Linked DNA regions of Spirulina major PCC 6313. The protein of the gene in region 1 binds, or shares a complex with, the protein of each later gene. Links are inferred from orthologs where the notes say so. Each region holds a gene or a part of one and is shown on either strand. Other genes may lie near its edges.

Region 1 (9,607 bases):
CGCAAATCCTGATCGGTTCTTTTTTGCCTTTGACGAGAATTGTCCCCAAATAGCGCGAGGAAAACTGGTCAGGATGTTTTAATTGATTGAGGGTGCTTTGACTAATCACTAAACTTGCGCCATACCGTTTGGTGGAATCTTCTAAACGTGAGGCAAGATTCACCGCATCCGCAATCACCGTCGTTTCCATTCGTTGTTGTTCGCCAATGGTTCCTAACATCAGCGTCCCTCGGTGCAGGCCAATTCCAATCTGAATCGCGGGATAGCCTTCTTCGCGCACACTTTGATTAAATTGATCCAACGCTTTCTGCATGGAAACGGCGGCCTGAATGGCATCTTCAACGCTGTGGGGAAAGAGGGCCATCACGGCATCCCCAATATATTTATCAATAAAACCATTATATTGACGAATCACCGGACTAACGGCCCGGAGATAGGCATTTAAAAAGTTAAAGTTGCGTTCGGGGGGCATACTTTCTGAAATACTCGTGAAGGAGCGAATATCAGAAAATAAAACGGTCATTTCTTTTTGAACCTGATCGCCTAATTTGACATCAATGATGCTGGTTTTGCCGAGGAATTGGAGAAATTCATGGGGAACGAAGCGATCGGAGGCTCTGGCATAGGCTTTGAGGTGGTTTTGGGCTTCGGTGAACCGACGTTCAACAATGAAGGCTAAACAGATTAAAAAGAACAGCATTCCCCAGGGATAAAACTGGATCGTGACCCAGTTTGAAATGGGGTAAATGTACATCACAATATCGTGCATTGCACAAATCAGGAAAATCGAAAAGCCAAAGGAAATAATCTTGGCTTCGGGATCACCTTTAATGGCTCTCCAGGTGGCGAGGAGAATGAGAATTGAGGAGGTAAAGAGGGAGCCGATTTGAGTGGGGAGGGCGGCGTTTCCCCAACTGACGAGGGGAGTGCTTGCGAGGATGATCGCGATCGGGGCATAGATTAAATGCACATACCGGAGACGACGAATGATTTTTTTAGGGCCTGCGCCAAACACATGTTCAAAGAATAGGGACAGGCTGACGGGGAGGAGGTGAAAGGTGGTGTGATGAATGAATGTCCAGAAGAGGCTGTAGTTGAAGAGGAGGCGAATTAGTTGGGCGGGGGTGATGGTGTAAATGCCGAGTAGAAAAGTAACAAAGGCGAAGGATACATAGATGGGGTCGGTGCGTTTGAAGAGGGTGATGATCAGGGGAAAAAAGCCACAGACAATGAAGAGAAAGCCGAGGATAAACCGCACACCATCATTAAAAATTAAGCGTCGAAAGAGATCGGGTTGGGAGCCGTAGAGGGGTTGGTGACCAAAGCCGATCAGGACGCTGGGATCGTTGCCGACGGTGAGGCGATCGCTGCCCACATAAACGCGAATCAGGAGGATTTGGGCGTAGTGGGTGGGTTGGAGGTTAATGATGGGAAATTCCCCTTCTTTTTCTTTGAGGGTGCCATCGGATTTGAGTTCGTCGTAGAGGTAGACTTGTTCGCCGTTGATGTAGGCTTCGAGGATGTGGGGAATGCCGCGAAAGTAGAGAGCGGGGAAGCGCGATCGCACCTCTGGCAAGGTTACGGCTAACCAGAGAATGTCTTGATCCGGTTCGACGCGCACTTTTTGGGGGAGATCAAGACTTTGCCAGTCTTCGAGTTCGTTCCATTGGGGCAGTTCGACCCCGGCTGGAAATTCGGGCAGGGTGTCCCAGCGATAATGCCAATTGGTGGTTAGGGGAATCGGGGCGTGGTTCGGAATTGGGGCTTGGTTGGCATCCAGTTGTAATTGCGCCTGTACGGGCAGGAAACAACTGATCATGAAAATTCCAAACCAAAGAATAAGGCGGGCATGGGGAAACCTTCCGAGCCTCATCTGTTTCTACTCCTCTCCAAAGGACATTAACCCGCACGTTAGACCGATAACGTTTGTTGTGTGATGCAGACTCGTTCCGGGGGTAACATGGACAGTGCCGCCCATGATTGGGAGCATGGGGCATCACGATGAAATCGCGTTTTGACTATCTTGACTATACTCTTTGCACGAAGAAAACAACCGCTTACTTGTGGTCAAAAATATCTTTGAACTGCAAGATGTCGAGATCGATGATGACCGGCAGACAATCAAAGCAGCGTTGTGCCAATACCCAGCGATTCTCGCGCTCAAGCATGGTGATTAGTTTTTGGCGGAGGGGAATGAGATAGCGAACATCGTTGGCGGCGTATTGGAGTTGGTCGGGGGAGAGGGTGTGGGGGTTGCCCCAGTCGGAACTTTGGGAGCTTTTATCGAGTTCAATGCCTTCGAGTTCTTGGACGAGGGATTTGAGGCCGTGGCTGCCGGTGTAGGTGCGGGCGATTTTGCTGGCGATTTTGGTGCAGAAGATGGGCTGGGTGACGGTGTTGAAGGTGTGCTGAAATTGGGCAACGTCAAACCGGGCGTAGTGGAAAATCTTGGTGATTTGGGGATTTTCTAGGAGGCGGCTGAGGTTGGGGGCGGCGGTTTGGCCGGGGGCGATCCGGATGGCGGTGATGTAGCCATCGGGGTCGCAGAGTTGCACGAGGCAGAGGCGATCGCGCCCCAATACTAGCCCCATGGTTTCGGTATCGAGGGCGAGGGCTTCGGCCTGTTGATAATGCTCGAAACTGGCGGTGTCGAGGTCGCGATCGCAAACGTGAAACTTATTCATGGCTCTTCAATCCTACGCCTCGCGCATTTTGAGGTACTTGGCAACGGTTTGGACATCCTTATCACCCCGTCCGGAACAGTTAAGCACAAGGCGCGGACTGCCCTCAAGTTGCGGACAGAGGGTGTCGAGATAGGCGATCGCATGGGACGTTTCCAACGCCGGGATAATCCCCTCCAACCGTGACAAGCGTTCCAACGCCGCCACCGCATCAGCATCGGTCACACTGTAATAGTCCGCCCGTCCCGTCTCCATCAAATAACTATGCTCCGGCCCCACACCGGGATAGTCCAGCCCCGCACTAATCGAATGGGCCTCCACCACTTGCCCTTCCGGATCTTGGAGCAGATAACTCATCGCCCCATGGAGCACTCCTGGCTGGCCCTTCGTCAACGTGGCGGCATGGTGAGCCGTCTCCGTGCCTTCACCTGCTGCCTCCACCCCAATTAAGCGCACCGACGATTCATGCACAAACTCATGGAACAAGCCCATCGCATTGGAGCCGCCCCCCACACAGGCCAGCAAAATATCCGGTAAGCCGCCCCACTGTTCTAAACACTGCTGCCGCGTTTCCGTACCAATCACCGCATGGAAATCCCGCACCATCATCGGGTAGGGGTGAGGGCCGGCCACGGAACCAAGGATGTAATGGGTGGTTTCTACATTCGTGACCCAGTCGCGAATCGCTTCAGATGTGGCATCTTTGAGGGTTCCTGTCCCAGCGGCCACCGGCTGCACGGTGGCCCCCAGTAGACGCATCCGAAACACATTTAAGGCCTGACGTTCCATATCCTGAACGCCCATGTAGATCACACAGTCCAAACCAAACCGAGCACAAACGGTGGCCGTTGCCACACCATGCTGTCCCGCTCCGGTTTCGGCAATAATCCGCTGCTTGCCCATCCGTTTGGCGAGGATGGCTTGGGCGAGGGCGTTGTTAATTTTGTGGGCCCCGGTGTGGTTGAGGTCTTCCCGTTTGAGGTAAATCTGGGGGCCAGAACCGTCGGGACGGGCGTAATGGGCCGTTAAGCGTTCGGCAAAGTAGAGGGGACTCGGACGGCCCACGTAGTCTTTGAGGAGGCCATTCAGTTCCGCTTGAAACTCTGGATCATGGCGGTATTGCTGGTAGGCGGTTTCCAATTCCGTCAGGGCGGGCATTAGGGTTTCGGGGACATATTTCCCCCCAAAGCGACCAAAGCGGCCGAGTTGATCCGGTTGTGTGGAGGTGAGAGGCAGGGGAGTGGTGGTCACAGTGGCTAGGGTTTAGGGGTCGTTCAACAGATTTTTATTATACGAATTTTCGTTCCATCGAGGGTTAGGAACGAGGGGCGATCGCACTTTACACCGCCGTCATCGGAGCCAAGTCGAGAAACTCACGGACAGCGGGATGATAGGTATCGGGCACTTCTAGCATCGGAAAATGACCCGTTTTCGCCAGTTCAATGTGGGTGATCTTGGGGTTGAGAGCGGCGGCGCTGCGGCCGAGTCTGGGGGGAATGATTTGATCCTTTTGCCCGGAAATTAAGAGGGTGGGGGCTTGGATCTGTTGGAAAACGGTGGGCATGGTTTGGGCGGCCTGTTCGCTGACGGCGGTGTAGATCGTGCCCATGGCGGCGGCTGGGTCTGCGTCGAGGTAGTCAGCGAGAAATTCGCGGCTGATCGCACTGGGGAGGGGGCGATGGAGGAAGCGGCTCATGAACAGGTGTTCGGCGAGGGGCACGTTCAAGAACCAGGGAAAGCGGAATTTGACCACAGATTCACTGGCGCGATGGAAGAGGGGGAAGGTGATCCGGTTGTAGGCAAAGATGCCACTACAGGTGAGGATCAATCGTTGGAGGCGATCGCAATACCGATCCGCGAATACTGCCGCGATCGAAGCCCCCAAAGAATGGGCGTTGAGGGTGATTTGATCAATCTCAAACTGATCGAGCAGGAGGGCCAGATCATCGGCGTAGTCGTGCAGTTCGTAGCCGAGGGTGCAATCGGGCGGGAGGGGCGATCGCCCAAAGCCGCGCAAGTCGTAGAGCAAACAATCAAACCCATCGGACAGGACTTCAGCCGTGGTGCGCCAATAGCGAGCCGAGCCGCCCCAACCATGCATAAACACCAACACCGGCTTCGGGGCAGAGGAGTCTGATTTCACCCATTCGTAATAATGGGGAACGCCGCGCAGAGTCACTGTGTCTGCCATCGTCTAAGCAGATTCTGGTTTGGGCAAGGTGGAGGGATGGAGCAGGAGTTCCGCCGTCGATCGCTTCTCTACCATTTCTGGGGTAATCACACAGCGATGCACATCTTTCCGGGAGGGCAGTTCATACATCACTTCGAGCATCAATTCTTCGACAATGCCGCGTAGGGCCCGTGCTCCGGTTTTGCGGCGGTAAGCTTCACGAGCGATCGCCCGCACCGACTCTTCATCAAACTCCAGTTGCACATTATCCATGCGCAGCAGTTTTTGATACTGCTTCACCAACGCATTGCGGGGTTCAGTCAAGATCGCCACCAAGGTTTCCTCATCCAACGGATGCAACACCGCATCCACCGGCACTCGCCCAATAAACTCAGGAATTAAGCCAAATTTCACCAGATCTTCCGGCTCCAGTTCCTTGAGCACATCAGCGGTGCGCTGCTCTTTCGACTGGTTTTCACCGGGCCGCACAAAGCCCATCGCCTTCTTGCCCACCCGCCGTTCCACCACCTTATCTAGGCCCACAAACGCCCCACCACAGATAAACAGAATATTACTGGTGTCGATCTGGATGCAGTCTTGATAGGGGTGTTTACGGCCGCCTTGGGGGGGAACATTGGCGATCGTGCCTTCGAGCATTTTGAGCAACGCCTGCTGCACCCCCTCACCCGATACATCACGGGTAATCGAAGGGTTCTCACTCTTGCGGGCAATCTTATCAATTTCATCAATGTAGATAATGCCGCGCTGGGCTTCTTCCACATCGAGATCCGCCACCTGCAACAGCCGCAGCAGAATATTTTCCACATCTTCCCCCACATACCCGGCTTCCGTCAGGGTCGTGGCATCTGCCACCGCAAAGGGCACATCCAGAATTTTCGCCAAGGTTTGAGCCAGCAGGGTTTTTCCTGATCCAGTCGGGCCAATTAACAAAATATTTGATTTTTGCAACTCAACCGAGTCATCCTGGATGCCTTTGCTGCTCGTTGCCTTCGCGTGAACGACACTCAGGCGTTTGTAGTGGTTATAGACCGCAACAGAAAGCACTTTTTTGGCTTCATCTTGGCCAATCACATGCTCATCGAGGTAGGTTTTAATTTCGGTGGGTTTGGGAATTTGGGTGAAACTGAGTCGCTCAGAGGGGGCACGCCGTTTGGGGGGATGCTCTTCGGAATGGGCCACCGGCTGGGTGGCGGGGCTGGATGAATCAATGAGTTCCTCGTCGAGGATTTCATTACAGAGTTCAACACATTCATCACAGATATAGACTCCGGGGCCGGCGATCAGCTTGCGGACTTGTTCTTGGGATTTTCCGCAGAAAGAGCATTTGAGATGGGAGTCGTACTTCGGCATGTTGACCTCTTACTGAAATGCAGACGACGCAGGGATTGTAACGTGGGGTAGGGCAGCGGGGTTAATCACTTCGTCGATCAGCCCGTATTGCTGGGCTTCCTTGGATGACATGTAGAAATCGCGCTCGGTGTCTACCGCGATCCGATCCAGGGGCTGGCCGGTATGTTCAGCCAGTAGGCCATTGAGTTGGTCTTTGATGTAGAGGATTTCTTTGGCTTGGATTTCGATGTCTACGGCTTGCCCCTGAGCACCGCCGAGGGGCTGGTGGATCATGATCCGGGAACTGGGGAGGGACATGCGTTTGCCTTTAGTGCCACCGGAGAGCAAGAAAGCTCCCATGCTGGCGGCGATGCCGTAGCAGATGGTGACCACGTCGGGGCGGATTTGCTGCATGGTGTCGTAGATGGCCATGCCCGCGTAGACGGAGCCGCCGGGGGAGTTGATGTAGAGTTGAATATCTTTTTCGGGGTCTTCTGCGTCGAGGAAGAGGAGTTGCGCGACGACGGAATCCGCGATCGTGTCGTCGATCGCACTGCCTAGAAAAACAATCCGTTCGCGCAGGAGACGGGAATAGATGTCGAAAGCGCGTTCTCCCATGCCGGATTGCTCAACCACCATTGGCACAATGGCTTGACTCATGGCGTTGTAGTGATAGGTGGAGCGGTTTGAGGGTGAAGGATGGGATGATTGCGAGTCTATCATGCTGAAGTTTGGGGACGACGACAAGGGAATTACCCCTCTGCTTGTTGACCATTATGCCTTATGTCTTTCCAGAGTGGGGTTTGATCGCCCGAAAGATCACAATGCAAGGGGAGGAAAAATCCTGGCATGATTTCTCGTTGCCCTTGCTATGGTTTGGGCGCGATCGCCCCCACCCCAGATCATCTAGCATTATTCTTCTTCGGCGCTGACCGCTTCGGCGAGGATGGCTTCGGCTTCAGCTTCGGCACTGGCTTCGGTGTCTTCACTCGGAGGGTTCAGCGTGCCTTCGGGGACTAACTCCACGGTCACCTTGTCCCGCAGCCATTCGAGGGCCTGGGCTTGGAGCAGTTCTTTAGACACAAACTCCCGAACCCGATCTTGATCAAGGGGTTGATCGCTCAGTTGCTCGAAAATTTCTTTGATCTGTTGATCGAGTTTTTCCGGATCGGGTTCGAGGGATTCGCGCCGGGCCACTTCTTCGAGAACTAAGGTGGTTTTGAGCCGTTCAATGGCTTCGGGGCGAGCATTTTCCCGGAGGGTGGGCATCATGTCGGCTTTGAGGACACTTTGCATATCCAAGCCGTACTGCTCCATTTGGGAGACGGTTTGGCGAATGATCATGTCCACCTCTTGTTTGATCAAGGTTTCGGGGGGATCAATTTCGGCAATGGTCAGCAGTTCTTTCGCGATCGCATCTTCGATACGGCTGTTTGTCGTATCTTCAGCCTGCTTTTTATACTGGGTTTCGAGATCTTCGCGCAACTCCGCCAGGGTTTCAAAGCGGCTAATTTCTTCCGCAAAATCATCATCAAGTTCCGGTAACTCTTTCTCCTTAATTTCTTGCAGCGTCACCGAAAACTGGGCCGTTTCTCCAGCCAGATCTTCCCGCGCATAGTCATCCGGAAACGAAACGGGAATGTCTTTCGTCTCACCGGGATTCATCCCCTCAATCCCAGAAATCAAGTCTTCGAGAAACTTATCCGATTCCAATTCCAATTGAAAATCCGTCGCTTCTGCCCCAGAGATGACCTCTTCGCTGACCTCACCATCCACCACCAAGCGTCCTTGGTAGTTCACCACCACCACATCCCCCCGTTGAGCAGCCCGGCCTTCCACCGGAACTAAGGTGGCAACTTTGGCTTGTTGAGAGGCGAGGAATTGATCCACTTGGGTCGGATCATATTCGCTGTTCTCAGCCTTGACGGAGAGGGCGGTGTAGTCACCGAGGGTCACTTCCGGCGGGACATCCATAGATGCCTTAAAGGTAAACACTTCGCCGGGTTTATACTGCGTCAATAATTCACTAATGTCGGGGTGAATTTGATAATTGCCCAAAACGTCGATTTTTTCGTCCGAGACTGCCTTCATCACAGTGCTTTGCACCAGATTTTCCAGCGCTTCGGCGCGGACTCGTTCTGGCCCGAGACGTTGTAACAGAATCGGACGGGGCACTTTGCCTTTCCGAAACCCAGGAATCCGCACCGTCCGAGCTAAGTCTTTGACGACTTTTTCGTAGGCCTGCTTCGAGGCATCAGCGGGGATTTCAATGGTGAGGGTAATCTGACTATTCGGTGATTTTTCCTGGGATACTTTCATGGACAACTCGCTTTCCAAACCGTAAACTTATGGGATAAATGAAGGGTGACACTGTCAAAGAGACCGCCAAACCTGTTGTGTTGATCGCAACAACCAAAGCCAGACTGGGAGATTCTGGCACTATATGTGGAGAGTCCACAATCGGCTGAATCTAGGTTAACAATAGTCCGCTGCTCCGCGCCTTGATGTCCTGGGGATTGGCTGACTCGCACTGTCTGGACTGACCATTTTAGAATCTCACGTCCTAATTTGAGCAGGCTAGATCGGGATCGTTGCAGCGTCTCAATGGCATGCTGATGGGGTGTAGTCCCCTAGATGCCGGGATTGATTGTGAGCGAAAGAAACGGGTTAAGCGTGGCACAATCAGGACAGCCCTATGATAATAGTATATTGATGGTGTTTTCTGTCGAGAGTCTGTCTGACCTGTCCTGAAATGGATTAGGATACGTTTATTGCGATCGCTCCTCGCAATCTGCTTTAACAAGCTCTCCAAAAATCGTCCAGACCTTCCCAACCCAGAATTTCAGACTGCGATCGCCCCAACCCTCGCCCCCAACTTTTCCACCCCCGCCTCACCCGTGACCCGATTCCGTTGATGCTGTTTAAATGCTGCCCCATTCCCCCCGTCGCCGAAATTTCTCCCGTACCCCCCTCTTCCCCCTTAACGATGGGATTGCCCTTTGTTGATCAATCCTCATTGATTCTCCCCCTGCCGATCTCGATCTTTTTTCCTTGGAGGACGTTTTACTTTGTCAAACTCATTGCAAGTCGCCATCCTGGGCGCAACGGGCGCAGTTGGTACCGAACTCATCCAACTCCTAGAGGCGCGAAATTTTCCCCTCGACTCGTTGAAACTGCTCGCATCGCCCCGTTCCGCCGGGCAAACCCTCCCCTTCCACGGCCAAAACCTCACCGTTGAAGTGGTCAGCGAAGCCGCCCTCCAAGGCGTGGATATTGTCCTCGCTTCGGCGGGGGGCAGCATCTCGAAAGCATGGGCCCCGAAAGCGGTGGCGGCGGGTGCGGTTTATATTGACAATTCCAGCGCCTTTCGGATGCACCCTGAAGTGCCCTTAATCGTGCCGGAAAT
Region 2 (9,470 bases), 3.1 Mb from region 1 along the record:
ATAGGGACAAGCCGCCGACGCACCAAAGCCCACCAAGCAGGCGAAATGGTGCGTGCTCCAACATTGGGCCGTATCGACGATCAGCGAGACTTTCAACCGTTGGCCGGTGTGGATCAGGTGTTGATGAACCGCACCCACGGCCAGGAGGGGCGGAATATAGGTTGTCGTTGCACTGATAGCGTGATCGGTGGCGGTGCGATCGGTGGCGGTGCGATCGGTGGCGGTGCGATGGGTGGCGGTGCGGTCGGTGGCGGTGCAGTCGGTGGCGGTGCGATCGCTCAAAATCAAAATCGCGCAACCATCCCGTACCGCTGCTTCAGCTTGCTCACACAGGTGATGGATTGCCCGTTTGAGTGCATCAGGGCCAGCGGTAATCCTGTACAGGGTTGAAAGCTCCGTAACCGCCAACTCAGAGTCCCGAATCGCCTGCAACTCACCATTATTGAGCACCGGACTTTTAATCTTGAGCACCACATTATCCTTCGGCTCCGTTTCGAGGAGATTCCCCCGTTCGCCGAGGAACATATTCAATGACATCACCAAACTCTCCCGCAACGGATCGATGGGCGGGTTCGTCACCTGGGCAAAACGTTGTTTGAAATAGTCATAAAGCAAGCGCGGCTTGCTCGACAACGCCGCCAAGGGAATATCATCGCCCATACAGAAGGTCGGCTCCTTCCCCTGTTGCGCCATCGCAAGCACCACCATGTCCACATCCTCAGCGGTATAACCAAAAGCGGTTTGCTGCTGGAGCAGATCCGGGCCGGTCAAGGCGGGTTCTTGGCTAAAGTCGGCGCGGGGGATTTGGGTGCGGTGCTTTTGCATCCATTGACCGTAGGGGTGGAGGTGGGCAATCCGCTGTTTAATGTCCCAGTTGTGGAGAATTTCGTGGGTTTCGAGATCCACCGCGATCATCTGACCGGGGCCAAGGCGGCCTTTTTCGACGATATCCGCGTCGGGTAAATCGACGACCCCGGCTTCGGAGGCGACAACAATATAGCTATCTTTGGTGATGCTGTAACGGGCGGGGCGGAGGCCGTTGCGATCGAGGGTTGCGCCGACGGTTTTACCATCGCTGAACACCAAGAGCGCGGGGCCGTCCCAGGGTTCTTGGATGCTGCTGTAGTAGTTATAAAAGTCGGTGATTTCCGGGTAGGCTTCGAGTTCCGGTTGATTTTTATAGGCTTCGGGAACCAGAATCATCGCCGCTTCAAAGGGGGTGCGGCCCGTGCGCACGAGTAATTCCATCACACTGTCGAGGTTGGAGGAATCACTGTTGGCGGGGTTGACGATGGGGGTGAGTCCGGCGAGGTCTTCGTGATGCCAGCCTGCGGATTCGAGGCTGCTTTCGCGGGTGCTCATCCAGTTGATGTTGCCGAGGAGGGTGTTGATTTCGCCGTTGTGACCGAGGATGCGCATCGGTTGGGCCAGGAGCCATTTGGGCATCGTGTTGGTGCTGAAGCGGCGATGGTAGACGGCGAATTTACTTTTATAGAGGGGATTGACCAAATCTTGGTAGAACTGGCCGAGGACTTCGGCGCGTACCATGCCTTTGTAGACAATGGTGCGGCAGGACCAGGAGCAGACATAGAAATCATCGGCGAGTTCTTTGCCGACACGACTACGGGCGACATAGAGGCGGCGATCGAGTTCGTCGCCGCTGAGGTCTTTGCCGGTGACCATGATTTGCTCGATGCGGGGCAGGTTAGCGCGGGCTTGGCGACCAAGGACTTCGGGGTGGGTGGGGACGACGCGCCAACCGAGGACGGTGAGGCCTTCGGAGGTGGCGATCGCTTCGACAAAGGAGCGGCGATTATTCGCTGACACATCATCTAAGGGGAGAAAGATCATCCCTACACCGAGTTTTTCCGGGTCGGGCATGGTGATGTGGTGCTCCTCAAACCAGGCTTGGAACAGTTCCCACGGAATCCCCGTCATCACCCCCGATCCGTCGCCGGAATCATAGTCAGCACTACAGCCCCCGCGATGTTCAAGACACCCCAACGCAATTAAAGACTGTTCAATCAGGCGATGTTCAGCAGCATCGCGGGTATTGGCGATAAATCCGACCCCGCAGGCATCGCGCTCGTTGACAAGCCAGGGTTGACCGGGATAGGGATGATGGGGATCTGTGGTAGAAACGGGAGATAGATTACAGTTCGGCTGCATCGAGTGATCCATGGGTGACTACAGTGAAAAATAATGATGATTGTTCTGGGACTGGGGGTAATCCAATTGAATCACCGGCCCTGTCCAGATAGACGGTTAAGCCGCTCCGAATTAACTTAGATGGAATGGGGGTCTACCCCAAAGACGATCTATAACAGAAAACAATGGGGCTGCGAATGGACTGGTAAGTCTCCAGTCAACACAGATAGCGATCGCAATTACATCGTTTCTTAACGATGGCTTGACAATTATTATAGGCAACTCGTTCCTTGGCAAGATGGATCAACAGACACAACATCGTCGGGTTAACGCCATAAAAGGCATTGGGTATCAAATCAGTTGCAGTGCTGCCCTCCTGCTGCTCGGCTTGGGGACTCGTTCCCTACCCGCTGCTGCTGAGGCGATCGCATCCTCTCCCCCGCTGCAATTGGCCCAAGTCGATCACGCTACCTTTCAACCGGAAGACACCCGCTGGGAACAGGGGATTCGCTGGGAAAAACGCTATGTGGTGTTAGGGGGCGATCGCTTTCCCGTCTTCTCCCTCGAATTCGCCGCCAACAACCCCCGCGTTGCCCTCCGCCCGATCTGGAGCAACCCCTACACCATGGAAGGCACCAGCTCCATCGTCGAGATCGGCCGCCAGTGGGGAGCCTTTGCCGCGATCAACGCCGGATTTTTTAACCGTAACAACCGCCTCCCCCTCGGAGCCGTGCGCCGCGATGGCCGGTGGTTTTCCGGCCCGATTTTGAACCGGGGTGCGATCGGCTGGAACGACCAAGGCAACATCAAAATCGGTCGCCTCACCCTCCAAGAAACCCTCACCACCAACACCGGCCAACGGTTCTTCATCTCCCACCTCAACAGCGGCTACGTCCAAGCCGGCATCGCCCGCTACACCCTCGACTGGGGCCAAAGCTACCGCCCGATCACCAACAACGAAATCATCATCTACGTCGAAAACAACCAAGTCACCGAACATTACGCCGGCGGCACAGCGGGTCAAACCCCCTTTCCCCTCCCCCAAAACGGTTACATCCTTGTGATCCGGGCTGGCAGTATCTCCCGCGATCAACTGCCCCCAGGCACCACCGTCACCCTCACCAGCACCACCAACCCCAGCGATTTCGGCAACTACCCCCATATTGTCGGAGCGGGCCCCCTCCTGATCGAAGGCGGGCGCGTCGTGTTGAACCCCGAAGCCGAAAAATTCAGCACCGCCTTTGCCCAACAATCCGCCTCCCGCAGCCTGATCGGAACCACCTCACGGGGGACGATCATGCTCGCCGTTGTTCACAATCGCCAGCGGGGCCGGGGGCCGTCCCTGCGCGAATTGGCCGCCCTGGCCCAACGCATGGGCATGACCGCTGCCCTCAACCTCGACGGTGGCAGTTCTTCATCTCTCTACCTTGGCGGGCATTTGGTGGATCGTCCCCCCGCTGGTGCGGCACGGGTTCACAATGGGATTGGCGTGTATCTTCCCTAGGCGGATGAGGTCTCGTGCGATCGCGACGCTGAATGTGAGCAATTGGTGAAAAAAAGCCCCCCGTTTCGTAAAGACTTGTTAGGGTTTGGGCCGGATTTTAAAAATCATCCCAGTATCCCAAAAGTCATTTGCTAAGGTGAAGTGAAATATGTGGCTTGTTCACAAGACTCTCGATCCGCATCCCTTTAACCGTCCAATAGTTTAATTTTTCGTGAGGCAGTTATGGTTCAGCTTCAAGATGCCAACGTGACCGTTCCATCCACCGCACCGGCTGCGCGGGATGATTCTCCCCAACGTCCGTGGGGAACATTTACCGTACTCGAAGAAGGCTCTCGCTACAAAATTAAGCGGATTGAAGTGAAGCCGGGACATCGCTTGAGCCTACAAATGCACCATCACCGCAGTGAGCATTGGATTGTGGTGTCGGGGACTGCCAAGGTGACCTGTGGGGATCAGGTGACGATTTTGGGCAGTAATCAATCGACCTATGTGCCCCAATGCACACCCCACCGTCTCGAAAACCCAGGGGTGATTAATCTGGTGATTATTGAGGTGCAAAATGGGGAATATCTCGGCGAAGATGATATTATTCGCTTCCAAGATGATTACAAACGGAGTTAAGTCCCGCCGATGATTACCTTGACCGCAGCGGCTGCCCAGGAAGTCCGCCGCCTGCAAATGTCCCATAATCAAGCCAATAGTACGTTACGGCTCACGGTGCAACCGGGGGGCTGTGCGGATTTTGTCTATGGGTTGGAGTTGGTGGCTACGCCGATTCAAGGGGATCATTACTGTGTCAGTGCAGGCATTGCCATGACGGTGGCGGGAGAGAATGTCGCGATGGTGTCGGGGTTATGTTTGGACTATACGGAAGACTTGATGGGGGGTGGGTTTCGCTTTGATAACCCCCAGGCGGTGCGCACCTGTAGTTGTGGGCATTCCTTTGCGATCGCGCCTGACCTTGGATCTGGCATTTAACGCCCCCGGAATCCCGTCAGTCGCTTGACACAGTTTTGCGGATTTGGATATGATGGGAGACTGTCACGTCAACATCAAGAACCATCACGAGGCAGAACGTGTAACCTATGCCAACCATCCAGCAACTGATCCGCACGGAACGCTCCGTTGCGAAAAAGAAAACCAAGTCCCCCGCCCTGAAAGAATGTCCACAGCGGCGCGGTGTCTGCACACGGGTTTACACCACCACGCCGAAGAAACCGAATTCGGCGCTGCGCAAAGTCGCACGGGTGCGGCTCACCTCTGGGTTTGAAGTCACGGCTTACATTCCCGGTATTGGCCACAATCTCCAAGAACACTCCGTTGTGCTCATTCGCGGTGGACGGGTCAAAGACCTCCCCGGTGTTCGCTACCATATTGTGCGCGGTACATTGGATGCAACGGGGGTTAAAGACCGTCGCCAAAGCCGTTCCAAATATGGCACCAAGCGACCCAAAGCCTAATTCCGGGTCGGTGTTGTTGCCCCATGGGGCGATCGCGCCACCCGCTCATCCCTGCAATACTTTAGACCTGCACTATCAGAATTCACTATGTCTCGTCGTAGAGTCGTCAAAAAACGTCCCGTCCCCCCCGATTCTGTCCATAACAGCCGCCTCGTCAGCATGACCGCTCGGCGGCTGATGCGTCACGGCAAAGAATCCCTGGCCTATCGACTGATTTACGATGCCTTCGCGATCATCAGCGAACGCACCGGCAGCGATCCCCTCGAAGTCTTCGAGCAAGCGATTCGTAATATTACCCCCCTCGTCGAAGTGAAAGCACGCCGGGTTGGGGGTGCTACCTATCAAGTGCCGATGGAAGTGCGCCCTAACCGAGGCATCACCCTCGCACTCCGCTGGCTCGCCACCTACTCCCGCTCTCGTTCGGGTCGCACCATGGCTAGCAAGCTGGCGAATGAAATCATGGATGCTGCCAATGAAACCGGTGGCGCGATTCGCAAGCGCGAAGAAACCCACCGAATGGCGGAGGCCAACAAAGCCTTTGCCCACTATCGCTACTAAAGCCCCGTTTGGGAAAGAGATTCTTCTCACGCCCTCTTTCCCGGATTGCGGTGTAGCGATCGCCATTCAGGCATTCAGGCTACTTTATTAGTTAGTACTCAGTTACATTCACCCATTGACTGGGTGTAACCGTTCAGGAGGTCTATTGTGGGACGAGCTATCCCGCTAGAGAAAGTTCGTAATATTGGCATTGCCGCGCATATTGATGCGGGCAAAACCACCACGACCGAGCGCATTCTATTCTATTCCGGTATCGTCCATAAGATCGGCGAAGTTCACGATGGCAACGCTGTCACCGACTGGATGGAGCAAGAACGCGAGCGGGGGATTACCATTACCGCTGCGGCGATCAGCACCGACTGGAAAGAGCATCACATCAACATTATTGACACCCCCGGCCACGTGGATTTCACCATTGAGGTGGAACGCTCGATGCGGGTTTTAGATGGGGTGATTGCTGTTTTTTGTTCCGTGGGAGGCGTGCAGCCGCAATCGGAAACCGTTTGGCGACAAGCGGATCGCTACAACGTACCCCGGATCGTCTTTGTGAATAAGATGGATCGCACCGGCGCGAATTTCTTCAAAGTCTATGAGCAGGTGTGCGATCGCCTCCGCGCCCTCGCCATCCCGATTCAAATTCCCATCGGCAGCGAAAACGACTTTCGCGGCATCGTTGATCTGGTCAAAATGCGGGCCAAACTCTACACCAACGACCTCGGCACCGAAATCGAAGATGTAGACATTCCCGCCGAAGTCGCCGCCCTGGCCCAAGAGTACCGCAGCAAACTCCTCGAAGCCGTTGCCGAAACCGACGAAGTTCTCCTCGAAAAATACCTCGAAACCGAAACCCTCAGCGAAGCCGAAATTCAGCAGGCCCTCCGTCAAGGAACCCTCACCGGTACGATTGTCCCGATGCTCTGCGGCTCGGCGTTTAAAAATAAAGGCGTGCAACTGCTCCTCGATGCCGTTGTGGACTATCTCCCCGCTCCCACCGAAGTCCCCGCCATTAAAGGGCTGCTTCCCGATGGCACAGACGGCGATCGCCCCGCCGACGACAAAACCCCCCTCGCCGCCCTCGCCTTTAAAGTCGCCGCCGACCCCTTCGGCCGCTTAACCTTCCTACGCATCTACTCCGGAGTCCTCGCCAAAGGCAGCTACGTCTACAACTCCACCAAAGACAAAAAAGAACGAGTCTCGCGGCTGATTATCCTCAAATCCAACGATCGCATCGAAGTAGACGAACTCCGCGCCGGTGATCTTGGAGCAGCGATCGGCCTCAAAGACACCATCACCGGGGATACCCTCTGTGACGATGCCCAGCCCATCATTCTGGAATCCCTCTTCATCCCAGAACCGGTCATTTCCGTCGCCGTCGAACCCCAGACAAAGCAGGACATGGAAAAGCTTTCCAAGGCATTGCAAGCCCTTTCCGATGAAGATCCCACCTTTCGGGTCAGCATTGATCCCGAAACCAATCAAACCGTGATTGCGGGGATGGGTGAGCTGCACTTGGAAATTCTTGTAGACCGCATGTTGCGGGAATACAAGGTGGAAGCGAATGTCGGTCAACCCCAAGTGGCTTACCGGGAAACCATTCGCCAAGCAGCCCGTGGCCAAGAGGGCAAATTCATCCGACAAAGCGGCGGCAAAGGTCAGTATGGCCACGTCGTGATCGACCTCGAACCCGCCGAAGAAGGCAAAGGCTTTGAATTTGTCTCCAAAATTGTCGGAGGAACCATTCCCCGTGAATACATTGCCTCAGTGGAGCAAGGGATCAAAGAATCCTGCGAAACTGGTATCTTGGCCGGGTATCCCCTCATTGATGTCAAAGTCACCCTTGTAGATGGTTCATATCACGACGTGGATTCATCGGAAATGGCCTTCAAAATTGCCGGGTCAATGGGGATGAGGACAGCGGTTAACAACGCCAAGCCCGTCCTCCTTGAACCCATGATGAAGGTCGAAGTCGAAGTCCCCGAAAACTTTTTGGGGGATGTGATGGGTGACCTCAACGCTCGCCGGGGTCAGATTGAGGGGATGAATGCTGACACGGGCATCGCCAAAGTTCTCGCCAAAGTTCCCCTTGCGGAAATGTTTGGCTATGCCACAGATATTCGCTCCAAAACCCAAGGACGCGGCATCTTTTCGATGGAGTTCAGCCACTACAGTGAGGTTCCCAACCATGTGGCTGAAGCCATCATCGCTAAAAACAGGGGAACCATTTCATGATGGATACAGGCTAGGGCCGAGGATGGCCAGACAAGAGGTCACGATCGGCCCTAAAATGTGAAATCAGCTCAGGAACGCAAACTTAGAGATAAGGAACGACTAATCAATGGCACGCGCAAAATTTGAACGCACAAAAGACCACGTTAACATCGGCACGATTGGCCACGTTGACCACGGTAAAACCACATTAACCGCTGCAATCACGATGGCATTAGCCGCAACGGGTAAAGCCAAAGCCCGAAACTACGCCGATATCGACGCAGCACCGGAAGAAAAAGCACGGGGGATTACGATCAATACCGCCCACGTGGAATATGAGACGGACAATCGTCACTACGCCCACGTGGACTGTCCTGGACACGCTGACTATGTAAAAAACATGATCACCGGGGCGGCTCAAATGGACGGGGCTGTGTTGGTGGTGTCCGCTGCCGATGGCCCGATGCCCCAAACCCGTGAGCATATTTTGCTGGCGAAGCAAGTGGGGGTTCCTAACTTGGTGGTGTTCTTGAATAAGAAGGACATGGTGGATGACGAAGAACTGCTGGAGCTGGTTGAACTCGAAGTGCGTGAACTGCTCAGCGACTACGACTTTGACGGTGACAATATTCCCATCGTCGCCGGTTCTGCGCTGAAAGCAGTCGAAGCGTTGACAGCAAACACCAAAATTGCCAAGGGTGAAGATGAGTGGGTGGATCAAATTTTGGCGTTGATGGATGAAGTGGATAGCTATATCCCTTCACCGGAACGGGAAATTGATAAGCCTTTCTTGATGGCGATTGAAGACGTTTTCTCGATCACCGGTCGTGGGACGGTTGCCACGGGTCGGATTGAACGCGGTAAGGTGAAAGTGGGTGAAACCATTGAAATTATCGGGATTCGCGAAACCCGTAGCGCCACGGTGACGGGTGTGGAAATGTTCCAAAAAACCTTGGATGAAGGGATGGCTGGGGACAACGTGGGCATTCTGCTTCGGGGTATCCAGAAAGAAGATATTGAGCGCGGTATGGTGTTGGCGAAGCCCAGCAGCATTACGCCCCACACCAAGTTTGAAGGTGAGGTGTATGTGCTCAAGAAAGAAGAAGGGGGTCGTCACACGCCTTTCTTCTCTGGCTACCGTCCTCAGTTCTATGTGCGGACGACCGATGTGACCGGAACCATTGATGCGTTTACCGCAGATGATGGTAGCGAAGCTGAAATGGTGATGCCGGGCGATCGCATCAAAATGACCGTGACCTTGATTAACGCCGTTGCCGTTGAACAAGGGATGCGCTTCGCGATTCGTGAAGGTGGCCGTACCATCGGTGCGGGTGTGGTGTCCAAAATCCTTGAGTAATCTCGGACGATAATGAAAAAGAGCAGAAAAGCTGAACTTTTCTGCTCTTTTTGCCCCCTGATTCTATTCTTTTCCTGAACCTTGAAAACTGAACATGGCTACTATCCAACAGCAAAAAATCCGCATCCGCCTCAAAGCCTTTGACCGCCGCCTCCTCGATACCTCCTGCGAAAAGATCGTGGATACGGCGAATCGCACCAACGCCGCTGCGATCGGCCCGATTCCCCTGCCCACC

The links.
Region 2: the proteins of tig (region 1) and rpsG are in contact, whole or in part, in a crystal structure (PDB 3GTY), measured with the Thermotoga maritima proteins. The link is inferred for Spirulina major PCC 6313 from one-to-one orthologs. Residues at the interface, in WP_004081061.1 of Thermotoga maritima: Glu122, Val124, Val129, Leu130, Tyr133, Glu188, Gly259, Ile262, Tyr263, Glu266, Ser270, Glu273, Gln274, Glu277, Arg308, Gln311, Ile312, Ser315, Tyr316, Glu325, Arg329, Arg336, Leu363, Phe366, Trp367, Arg373, Leu377, Arg381, Leu384, Glu387; in WP_004081843.1 of Thermotoga maritima: Lys34, Lys52, Lys55, Glu59, Arg62, Gln63, Glu66, Asn67, Lys69, Val71, Arg95, Ala109, Lys110, Lys111, Gly112, Arg113, Pro114, Glu117, Glu121, Ile124, Ala125, Tyr127, Asn128, Asn129, Thr130, Gly131, Lys135, Asp139, Arg142, Met143.

The regions. Positions count from the first base shown.
Region 1 is NZ_KV878783.1:796,699-806,305, reverse strand. The notes cover bases 6,318-9,257. They hold tig (trigger factor), read right to left. Parts: upstream 8,521-9,257; coding sequence 7,114-8,520; downstream 6,318-7,113. Other genes in these bases: clpP (ATP-dependent Clp endopeptidase proteolytic subunit ClpP), read right to left, coding at 6,318-6,924. Outside these bases: SPI6313_RS23875 (adenylate/guanylate cyclase domain-containing protein), read right to left, coding at 1-1,819; SPI6313_RS03635 (ribonuclease D), read right to left, coding at 2,058-2,684; trpB (tryptophan synthase subunit beta), read right to left, coding at 2,697-3,932; SPI6313_RS03625 (alpha/beta fold hydrolase), read right to left, coding at 4,021-4,872; ATP-dependent protease ATP-binding subunit ClpX, read right to left, coding at 4,876-6,222; more of clpP, read right to left, coding at 6,232-6,317; SPI6313_RS03605 (aspartate-semialdehyde dehydrogenase), read left to right, coding at 9,270-9,607. UniProt on the Bacillus subtilis protein: Involved in protein export. Acts as a chaperone by maintaining the newly synthesized protein in an open conformation. Functions as a peptidyl-prolyl cis-trans isomerase.
Region 2 is NZ_KV878783.1:3,920,343-3,929,812, forward strand. Bases 4,132-6,934 are described here. They hold rpsG (30S ribosomal protein S7), read left to right. Parts: upstream 4,132-5,199; coding sequence 5,200-5,670; downstream 5,671-6,934. Other genes in these bases: SPI6313_RS17315 (phosphomannose isomerase type II C-terminal cupin domain), read left to right, coding at 4,132-4,273; SPI6313_RS17320 (HesB/IscA family protein), read left to right, coding at 4,283-4,630; rpsL (30S ribosomal protein S12), read left to right, coding at 4,738-5,112; fusA (elongation factor G), read left to right, coding at 5,818-6,934. In the rest of the region: gltB (glutamate synthase large subunit), read right to left, coding at 1-2,181; SPI6313_RS17310 (phosphodiester glycosidase family protein), read left to right, coding at 2,447-3,652; more of SPI6313_RS17315, read left to right, coding at 3,875-4,131; more of fusA, read left to right, coding at 6,935-7,899; tuf (elongation factor Tu), read left to right, coding at 8,006-9,235; rpsJ (30S ribosomal protein S10), read left to right, coding at 9,330-9,470.